2 linked regions of the Prochlorococcus marinus str. NATL2A genome follow. Each later gene encodes a partner of the first gene's protein in a complex. Links are inferred from orthologs where the notes say so. Each region holds a gene or a part of one and is shown in the gene's direction. Other genes may lie near its edges.

Evidence for each region.
Region 2: the proteins of rodA (region 1) and mrdA are in contact, whole or in part, in a crystal structure (PDB 6PL5), measured with the Thermus thermophilus proteins. The link is inferred for Prochlorococcus marinus str. NATL2A from one-to-one orthologs. Residues at the interface, in WP_223903423.1 of Thermus thermophilus: Phe161, Val165, Phe168, Val169, Leu172, Pro198, Tyr199, Glu202, Tyr211, Arg212, Asp213, Gln220, Val221, Gln223, Ser224, Ile226, Ala227, Ile228, Gly229, Ser230, Gly266, Phe267, Val270, Leu274, Tyr277, Gly278, Leu281, Phe285, Leu289, Arg297; in WP_223903432.1 of Thermus thermophilus: Arg4, Ile5, His6, Leu8, Ala9, Phe12, Ala15, Leu16, Leu19, Gly20, Arg22, Ala23, Trp24, Leu26, Gln27, Val28, Tyr31, Tyr34, Leu36, Leu43, Thr45, Asp47, Lys156, Gln157, Gly158, Ser160, Val184, Leu201, Glu202.

Annotation. Positions count from the first base shown.
Region 1 is NC_007335.2:1,638,667-1,644,481, reverse strand. The notes cover bases 1,508-4,377. They hold rodA (rod shape-determining protein RodA), read left to right. Parts: upstream 1,508-2,240; coding sequence 2,241-3,515; downstream 3,516-4,377. Other genes in these bases: PMN2A_RS09015 (sensor histidine kinase), read left to right, coding at 3,909-4,377; PMN2A_RS09025 (Mrp/NBP35 family ATP-binding protein), read left to right, coding at 1,508-2,231. Also shown: hemF (oxygen-dependent coproporphyrinogen oxidase), read right to left, coding at 1-965; more of PMN2A_RS09025, read left to right, coding at 1,146-1,507; more of PMN2A_RS09015, read left to right, coding at 4,378-5,294; psaD (photosystem I reaction center subunit II), read left to right, coding at 5,397-5,815. UniProt on the Escherichia coli protein: Peptidoglycan polymerase that is essential for cell wall elongation. Also required for the maintenance of the rod cell shape. Functions probably in conjunction with the penicillin-binding protein 2 (mrdA).
Region 2 is NC_007335.2:44,742-49,342, forward strand. The notes cover bases 1,516-4,476. They hold mrdA (penicillin-binding protein 2), read left to right. Parts: upstream 1,516-2,061; coding sequence 2,062-3,891; downstream 3,892-4,476. Other genes in these bases: PMN2A_RS00230 (hypothetical protein), read left to right, coding at 1,516-1,648; PMN2A_RS00235 (hypothetical protein), read left to right, coding at 1,665-2,039; PMN2A_RS00245 (NADPH-dependent FMN reductase), read right to left, coding at 3,900-4,424; PMN2A_RS00250 (diflavin flavoprotein), read right to left, coding at 4,475-4,476. Also shown: PMN2A_RS00225 (hypothetical protein), read right to left, coding at 411-728; more of PMN2A_RS00230, read left to right, coding at 1,037-1,515; more of PMN2A_RS00250, read right to left, coding at 4,477-4,601. UniProt on the Escherichia coli protein: Catalyzes cross-linking of the peptidoglycan cell wall. Responsible for the determination of the rod shape of the cell. Is probably required for lateral peptidoglycan synthesis and maintenance of the correct diameter during lateral and centripetal growth.

The DNA of each region.
Region 1 (5,815 bases):
GTTAATAGAGCCTCACGTGAATTTTCTTCTGGCTTATATCCATACTCCCATCTTGCTAAGGGAGGTAATGACATCAATATTGACTCCGTTCTTCCATTCGTTTGTAATCCAAAAATGGTTCCTCTATCCCATACTAAATTGAACTCAGCATATCTACCTCGCCTATAAAGTTGAAAGTCTCTTTCTTTGGTTGAAAAACTTTGATTTTTTCGCTTTTTTATTATTGGCTCATAGGAGGGCAGAAATGCCTGCCCGCATGCTTTGGCAAGTGAAAAAAGATTTTCCCAATTCAAAGAATATTCCCCTAGCTCTTTTGCGATTTTAGAGGCCTTCCCATTTGCATTTTGTCCTTTATAAAGCAAGCCGGATCCGTCTTGATAGTCATAAAAGATACCTCCAACTCCTCTAGTCTCATTTCTATGTTTTAGGAAGAAATATTCGTCACACCAAGGTTTGAAAACCTTATGTAGATCTTTGTCAATTGTGTCACATGCATTTTTATGGCATGAGTGAAAGTGACGCGTGTCAGATAGATATGGATAGAAAGGTGTTAAATCAGCCCCTCCCCCAAACCACCAAACAGGCCCTGCTTCGAAATATCTGTAATTAAGATGAACAGTAGGTATGTAAGGACTTTTGGGGTGAAGAACCATTGAGGTTCCTGTCGCAAACCAAGAGTGACCTTTTGCTTCTGGTCTTTGGCTAATGATTGAGGGTGGAAGTTCATTGCCATGTACTTCAGAAAAATTCACCCCTCCCTGCTCAAAGATTTGTCCATCTTTCAAGACTCTTGAGCGTCCACCACCACCCTCTGGTCTCTCCCAAGATTCTTCTAGGAATTTGCCTTCACCATCAATAGTCTCTAAGCCAGCGCAAATTTCATCTTGAAGCTCTAAAACAAGCTTTTTTGCTCGAGCTCTTGAATTGTTTGCCGGTAAATTGGCTTTATCTTGTGAGGAGGACAAAATTAATTGTATTTTGCTTTCTTTAAAAAAATACTTTCAAATGATGCACATTTCACACCAATATTGGAAAAGTTTGTATTGCGAATAGTTTTTACTTATTACTAAAGGCAATATCATTGGATCATGAGGTGGAATATGTGCCGAATTTTTTACTATCATCAAATGTAATAGAAATTAAGAATGCAAACCAACGATAAGGTTTTAAAAGCGTTTCATTCAGTCAAGGATGTCGGAAGTGAACGATCTATTGTGGAACTCGGATGGCTTGAAGTAGTTTCAGTAAAGCCACCGAAAATTGTTGTAAGACTAAATCTCCCTAATTTTGCGATAGCTCAAAGAGGTCAGATGGCAGTTGATATTAGGGAAAGCATTAAGTCATTGGAAGATATAGAAGAAGTACAAATAGAGATAGGTGATTCATCTCCATCTAAAGAGTCTCCTATTGGTCAAGCTGGCCACGGTAGTCAATCTCAGGGATTAACTGCAATACCAAAAGTGAAAAATGTTATCGCTATAAGTAGCGGTAAAGGTGGGGTTGGTAAAAGTACGGTTGCCGTGAATTTGGCTTGTGCTCTAAGTCAAAAAGGTTTTAAGGTTGGCTTGCTTGATGCTGATATTTATGGGCCAAATACGCCGTATATGCTTGGCGTTAGCGAAATAACTCCTGAAGTCAGTGGGTCGGGTGCTGAGCAAAAGATTATTCCCATTGAAACTTGTGGAATTGGAATGGTTTCAATGGGATTATTAATTGATCAAAATCAGCCAGTAATTTGGCGTGGCCCTATGCTTAATGGAATTATTCGACAATTTTTATATCAAGCTTCTTGGGGTGAACGTGATTTTTTAATAGTAGATCTTCCCCCAGGAACTGGAGATGCCCAACTTTCTTTGGCCCAGGCAGTTCCCATGGCAGGTGTGATAATAGTTACAACTCCACAAAATGTATCCCTTCAAGACTCAAGAAGGGGCTTGGCAATGTTTAAACAAATGAATATTCCAGTACTTGGAGTGATAGAAAATATGACCTATTTTATCCCTCCAGATCAGCCACAAAAATCATACAAGATTTTTGGTTCAGGAGGAGGTAGTCAATTAGCTAAAGAGAATAATGTCCCTTTACTCTCTCAAATACCAATAGAGACAGATACTTTTTCAGGCACAGGTAAGGATCTACCTGTCGTTCATACATCTAGAGATTCAATAACAGCAAAAGTATTTTTAGAACTTGCTGGAACTTTGTGTAATGCATTATCTGTTAAACAGTGATTTAAATTAATGATGGGTTTTGGTCGCAATAAAATATCTTCTTTTAAAATAGTAAGAAACAAAAAGATTTGGAGAGATATAGATTTAGTAATTTGGATCGTGCCTTTTATTTTAGTACATTTATCTTGTTTTTTAATTGCGAGCACTCAGAGAAATCTTGGAATTACAGATTGGTATCAACATGCAATTATTGCTTATATAGGTACATTAATTATTTATTTTTTAGCTCAAGTTCCTTTGCAAGATTTACGAAAATATACTCTAACAATATATTTTTTGACTATTTCAACACTTTTATATGTGAATTTTAGTGGTACTTCTGCCTTGGGAGCAAAAAGATGGTTGAGCTTTGCTGGCTTATATATTCAACCCTCTGAGTTTGCAAAATTAACCTTAATACTTGTCTTGGCTTCTATCTTAGATCAAAAAAGGTTTTCAGATTTATCCCATTTAATGAAACCTTTATTCGTTTCCTTTTTGCCTTGGATTTTGGTTTTTATACAACCTGATCTTGGTACATCTCTTGTTTTTGGAGCCATACTTCTTGGAATGTTGTATTGGGCGGGGATGCCATATGAGTGGGCATTTATTATTTTGGCTACTTTGGTTACGGGATTACTTGCATACGTATATCAATTTGGACTTTTTATTTGGATCCCAATCATTGGTTTTTTGTCTTATAAGTCTCTGCCACATCAAAAAAAATTACTAACTTTATTAGTTGTCTTTTTTCATTCATTAATAGCGAAAATCTCTCCTTGGATTTGGGAATCTGTTTTAAGAGATTACCAAAAAGATCGACTAATCCTTTTTCTTAATCCTAGCCAAGATCCTTTAGGTGGTGGATATCACATGCTTCAAAGCAAAATAGGCATTGGATCTGGAGGATTGCTGGGATCAGGTCTGATGCAAGGTCAATTAACTAAATTAAAATTTATTCCAGAGCAACATACAGATTTCATTTTTAGTGCTCTTGGAGAAGAGACAGGCTTTTTAGGAACTTTATTGGTCTCATTTTTATTTTTTATTCTAATCTTGCGATTAATAAAGATAGCTATTGATGCGCGTACTGATTTTGAATCATTGATTGTGATTGGAATAACTTCAATGTTTATCTTTCAAATTATGGTCAATATATTTATGACTATTGGCCTAGGCCCTGTGACTGGAATCCCTTTACCTTTTATGAGCTATGGAAGAACTGCGTTATTTGTCAATTTTATTAGTCTGGGCTTTTGTTTATCAGTGTCTAGACGAGGTCAGTCAGTAAGAAGAAATCTTTGACTAGATACTTTTGCTTAGGTGTTTTTCTAAACGCATTTATTTAGTCAATATAGAGCCTTTAGTATCATTAGGGTTAATACCAATACCATCTTGAGGTTAAGTTTTTTTGTCTATGTAAAGGAAGGAATCCTCACTTTCAGATCAAACATTAGCTTCATTGAATTAGTTAATATTGAAAAGTAAGTTTTTAAGATTCATTTCTCCTTATTAAATCTTTACTCATAGACAAATTAGCTCCTATGAACTTAGTTTTCTAAAGAGATTTTAATTAACTTTTAATTAGGCAACTAAGCAAACCTCACGAGTTTTAACTCTACATTTTATGCTTTTTCATCCTTTAAAATCTAATCAATCAAATGGATTTAAAGGTTTGCATGAGGTTTTTAGGTTCTCGTGAGCACGCCTCTAGTAACTATTAAAGCCTTACAAAGAAGAATGGCTGAGGGTGTTCCTCATGCCACAAGCAGTGAATCCGCAGTAAGGAGAATGTGGTGGGCAGCTCTTGATACTCTTCAGTCAGACATTTTGTTGCCAATGAACCTTACAAGAGGTTTGTGGTTGTCTTCTCCGTTGCCTGCACTCTACGAACCTAAATTACTCAAGAAATTTCAAGGATGGGTGTGGGCACCAAAGGACTTGTTAAATATTTCAAACCCTTCTATGGGGATGTTGCCTCCAAGTAAATCGGCTTCGATGGATTTCCACAATGATTCTGCAGGCTATGAGCGCTTGTCTCTTCTTGAGGAAGATGGAAATGATCCATTACTAATAGTTATTACTCCTGAAATTCAAATAGCTTTGGCTCTGGAAGGTAAATCGCATGAGAGAAAATTATTAATGCGAAGTGATCCCGAGACTCTAAGTGATCTTTTGACACTACTTGATAATAGATTGAATACAGAGAATGTTGAACAAGCAAATAATCTCCGAAATGCACTTGGTGAGATGGGACAGCTAAAAACAAATGATGATTTATCTAAAGTATTTTGGCCTCTATTATCTCAACGTCTAGCAGATATTGCACCAAGTCTAAATATTCAAACTTTGCCAGACAATTTAATTAATGATCACAAATCTAGTTCAAAAAATAGTGAAATTTCCTTGCTAGAGGCATTAACTCATGAAATCAGAACTCCGCTGGCGACAATAAGAACCTTAATAAGATCTCTTTTAAGAAAGCAAGATTTACCTCAAGTAGTTGAAACGCGTTTGAAGCAAATAGATATTGAATGTACGGAACAAATTGATCGTTTTGGTTTGATTTTTAATGCAGTGGAGCTAGAGAGAAGCAAGCCTAAACAAACAAATTTAGCTTTAACCGATTTAGGGCAAATGCTCACAATGCTTTCTCCCGTGTGGAGAAGTCAGTTAGAGCGAAAAGGCTTGACACTTATTCTTGATATCACACAGGATTTACCAAAAGTTTTGAGTGACTCAGAAGGACTTGAATTAATGTTGACAGGTCTTATTGACAGAAACAGTCGTGGATTACAAGTGGGTGGAGAATTAACTTTGAAATTAAGGCCAGCTGGACAGAGACTAAAGCTTCAGATTTTAACCCATCTTACAGCTACTACTCATTCTGGATTATCAGAAAGTGTTTCCAATGAAGAAATTGGACCAGTACTCAGTTGGAATCCAGCTACAGGTAATTTGCAACTTAGTCAGGCTGCAACACAAAGACTTTTGAAAAGCCTTGGTGGACGTCTGACAAATAGGCGAGACAGTGGAATGACGATATTTTTTCCTGTTTCTGAATCAAAAGAACTTGATCTTTAAGGTTAATGTTGACGCGTGTGAAGTTGACGTCTAATGAGTCAAAAGGCACAAAATAAAGTGCTAATTTAAAAATATAAAGAAAAAGTTGATTTAATTGAAAGCATGACCGAAGTATTACCTGGAACACTTCCAAAGCACATTGGTAGCACTGGTGGGTTATTGAACTCCGCTGAAACCGAAGAAAAATATGCAATTACATGGACAAGTAAAACTTCTGGGGTCTTTGAACTTCCAACAGGAGGAGCTGCAGTCATGCACGAGGGTGATAATCTCATGTACTTTGCTAGAAAAGAGCAATGTTTTGCCTTGAATACTCAATTGAGAGGATTTAAACCAAGAATTGAAACAAGTAAAATATATAGAATTTATCCTGGAGGAGATAGAGAATTGCTTTTCCCAAAAGATGGGGTTTTCTCTGAGAAACCTAATGAAGGCCGCTTGAAAGAGGGCTACAACAATAGACGCATCGGTGAAAATCCTAATCCAGCAAGTTTGAAATTTAGCGGTAAAAAAACTTACGA
Region 2 (4,601 bases), 1.6 Mb from region 1 along the record:
CGTGAATACCGTTCTCATTACTTGTTTTGGATTTTGCTTTTTCTAAATCAAAATAAGCACAAAAAACCGCCCCATTCTGAACAAGACGGTTTTTTTAAGATCAGGCACAAGTGTTTCCTTGTTTCCACTGCGCAGGATCTCAACTCTTCACAGTTATATATTTACTAAGCTAATGAAAAACTCAAATATTAGAAGGCTGGTCTATCTTGTGGCACATGTCACAATTTGCAAAAGTAGTCATTAAAAAACACCCTGCTTACAATAAGTCGGGTGCTTTATTTAACAGAACGATTGTGTGAGGAGTTGTCCTGTTAATTTCTTTCTACTCTAATGAGGACTTTTTGTCACTACTAAAAAACAAAATGATTTAGATCATGAGATTTAATTGTTTTGTGACTTGCAAGATTAATTTATTCTTCTGCGTTCTCAAACTGTTTTGCTAATCTAAAACCTTTTCTGAGAATTAAATAGATTCCATATAAACCAGCAATTAACGGAAGAACTATGAGAGGGTTTGGGCTATAACTAGAGTAATCTTTTACACCATCGACGTATTCGATCCCTGAGCATTTCAAGTAAAGAAAACTTGTGAATACAATTCCCCAGCCAATAATTGAGAGAATCCCTCCTTTTTTGTCACCTTCATAAAATCTATCTAAACCCCATCCCCAACCAATAGCAAGGATCACTCCTCTTGTGACAGCATTTTTCTCTTGCTTACGTAGCATTGTTTTTGTTTGAGTATGTTCGCAATGAACATAACTGAATAATTGTTATTTTGCACAAACTGATTTAAGAAGATACTTGTTATTATAAGAATTTGGGTATCGTTTGCTAGAAAATTAGTTTGAAATTATGCGAATTAGAATCCCTGTCAAATAAAAAATAGAGAATTAGATTGGAAGTGATCAAAATAAATTCTATCTGTACCTTTTGAAGTTAGATCAATTTGAGGATTCCTAAGTTGAGCAATCTTGTTCGGGGGGGTGGTCTATTTCAAAAAAAAAAGATAACTTAGTTCAATGGCCTATTACTTTTGACAGTTGCACATCAGACTGATTCGCATTTAAGCAGACGGCTGCAGAAGGATAGTATTACTATCTCAGGAAAGGTTATTTACATTAATCCTTTTCTCTATTGGAGACGCTTTGACAACAATACTGACAGATGGTTGAGAGAGCCTGGTCAATTAACAGAGGAGCAGATTAATCTCAATAGAGCTCGTTTTTATCCTGAGGTCGAGTGGACTTTTCTTAGAGACGAAGAGCGGGTTATTAAAGACGCGGCAGTTGAAATGTTTTTAAAAACGCTTGAATTAATAAGTACTTTTCACCCTCATCTTACTGCAGGGCAATTATTAGAAGTAGAGAGAAAAATGGCAGTAACTAAAAAAAAGTCTTTTGAACGTTGGGTAGAAAAATCTTTTAGGAAAAAAATTAATCAAGCTTCAAAAGAGCGCAATAGATTTGCTAGAGAACGTTTGATAAGAGGTTGGAAAGAATGGTTAACTCTTGAAACTACTCATCAAGCTTTTTTGCCATTCGCAGCAATAATTGTGATGTCAATCTTTGCTGGTTGGTCCATAGGTATTTCTAATAATAGTTGTACACCTTACTTTCCAACGACAGAAACAGGTATTCTTAAGTAGCACTAATAAAGCCATTATGGCTAAAGATCAATTAAGGGATTTCCATTTATTTGCAATGGAGTCTGCTTTGCCATTTGGTATGGGCATTATTAAAAATGTGAAAACTGGTGGATTTCAAAAAATAATGGATGTAATTAAATTAAAAGATCCATTTTCAGAATTCCAGGCTGATGGCGAAACCTCGGCTAAGAAAGTGAGGGATAAGATTGACCAATTGATTCCTGGCTTAGGTTATCCGGTTGTTTCAGTTGATGTAACTGTTGAAGAGAATTATCCTGATTATGAAAGTAATGATAATGATTCTTTGGTTTCAACTTTAAACAGAATTGATAGTGATCTAGATCAATTGAGACGTATGATTAGTAATGACTCATTAAATATACATGATTAGTCAATATTCTTGATTTTTAGAGATGAAGAAGAAAGAAAAATTACATCTAAGTTCTAAAAAGCATGTAGGTGCTTTTAATCAGCCTCTAATTTTCTTTTTGTTTATTTGTTTAATCTTTTCAGTGACAGTTGGGCGTCTTTTTTGGATACAAATAATTAGGGGATCATATTATAAAAAACTTTCAGAGGAAAATAGAGTCAAGCTAATTGCTAATCCACCAATACGAGGAAGATTATTAGATCGTAATGGTGTGGTTCTTGCCGATAATAAACTCTTTTACTCATTAGCTATTCAACCTAGACTTCTAACTAAAAGTGAATGGATTGATCTAAGAAACTCTTTATCTGATTTGTTAAATGTTTCTACTGATCAATTAGAAATTGCATTTAATAGAAGTAATTATGACACTCCTTATAAAAAAGTACTATTAACTGATTTATCGGTGGAGCAGGTTATTAGGTTTAAAGAACAAGAGAATAATTTGTATGGTGCTCAAATTGATATTGGTTTAATTAGAAACTATCCATATAAGTCTTTAGCTGCACATGCTTTGGGTTATACACAGTTGATAACTCAGGACGAGTTTTCTAAGCTTTCAGACAGAGGTTATAAACTATCTGATCGAATTGGACGGAAAGGTATAGAGGCCGCTTTTGAATCTCAATTGAGAGGTGCATGGGGTGGTGAAATGCTTGAGATTGATTCAATAGGTACGGTTCAACGCAGTCTAGGTTTAAAGTTACCAAAAGCTGGTAGGGATATCAAATTAACTCTTGATCTAGAGCTACAACTTACTGCAGAAAAAGTTTTATCTGACAAAATTGCTGGAGCAATAGTAGCTATTGATCCCTATACAGGAGCAATAAGAGCAATTGCTAGTCAACCTACTTTCGACCTTAATTTTTTTTCTCAGCCTTTTACGAATAAACAATATAACGATCTTTTTTTGTCATCAAATCTTCCTCTTCTGAGTAGAGCATTTAATGCATACGATCCAGGAAGTACGTGGAAGCCCATAACTGCTATAGCAGGGATGGAGAGTGGTAAATTTCCTGCTAATAAAAAATTAAATACGGTTCCTTGTATCACTTATGGGAGTCATTGTTTTCCAGAATATAATAAAAGAGGTTTTGGTTGGATTGGATATGAAGATGCATTTAGAGTCTCCAGTAATACTTTTTTTTATCAAGTTGGGGTTGGTTCTGGTTCGAAAGCTTTATATGATGCGGCAACTAAACTTGGCTTTGACAATTACACTGGCATAGAAACTTTTATAGATGAAAATAAAGGCTTAGTAGGGAACAAGAAATGGGCTGCTGAGGGTCGTGGGTGGGGAAATCCTGGAGAAACTCCTTGGATCGTAGAGGATATGGCTAGTGCATCTATTGGTCAATCTGTTGTTTTAGTTACTCCATTGCAATTAGCACGAGCATATGCAGTTTTTGCAAATGGTGGTTATTTGATTACTCCTCATTTAGTTGATGCCAATATAAACTGGAGATCAGAGAAATATTTAAGAAAAGTTGACATAGAAGACAAAACACTTGAAACAATTCGTCGTGGGCTTCGTAAAGTTGTAACTAGTGGTACTGGTATGGGAATAAATCTAGATCATTCTATTCTTCCTCCCGTCGCTGGTAAAACTGGAACAGCAGAAGATAGTAGTGGAGGTTCTGATCATGCATGGTTTGCTGGATTTGCACCTTATGATTCTGGGGAAATAGTTATTGTTGCTTTTGCTCAGAATACTCCTGGTGGTGGTTCAGTACATGCTCTCCCTATGGCAAGAGAAGTGCTACGTGCTTGGTATGAGCAAAAATCTAAAAATGAGTTAATTAGAAGTAAAGATTAGATATTGAATTAATTAGGATGATTTAGTTGTAGTAGTTGATTTAGAATGGCGTTGATTGATTTATCCTCAGCAACTTTTGATTTATTCGTAGCTAATTGACGACCTAAGACTAAAGCCCCAAGGTGGGTTAATTGAATACGCATCGAAAGTAATAACTCCATACATCCTCCTCCTGAAAAACTTGCAATTGCAATTGGGCGTTCGTTGAATAAACTTCGAAAATCTGTTCCTTGCACAGACAGCCAAGCTATTGCATTTGTAAGAATTGGAGGAATTGAGCCGTTATATTCTGGTGCACAAATGACCCAGTGTGAGTGGCTCTCCATTTCAGTATTGATTAACTTTAGATTTTCTGGTGCTTTATCTTTTGAATTATTACGTGGATTAAATATAGGCAAATCATTTTTTGAATCTGTCAAATCAAGTAATTCGCATGAGTAATTTAGTTCTTTGCCTGCGACTAGAAATCTTTTTGCTAATTTGAGATTTTCACCATTACTAGCAGCTATAACAAGAAGCTTTTTATTAGACATTGTGAATTAACAGGGAAGTGTAAATGGATGATGTCATTTTTGTAATGGATCTAGTAGTTCGCTCCGGTTTTTCGATGATGAACTGCTGTTACTCCATCTTTTTTAATGACTTTTCCATATTTAATCTCAGCATATATCAGCCAATGATCCCCACACTCCATTCGTTGACTAACTGTA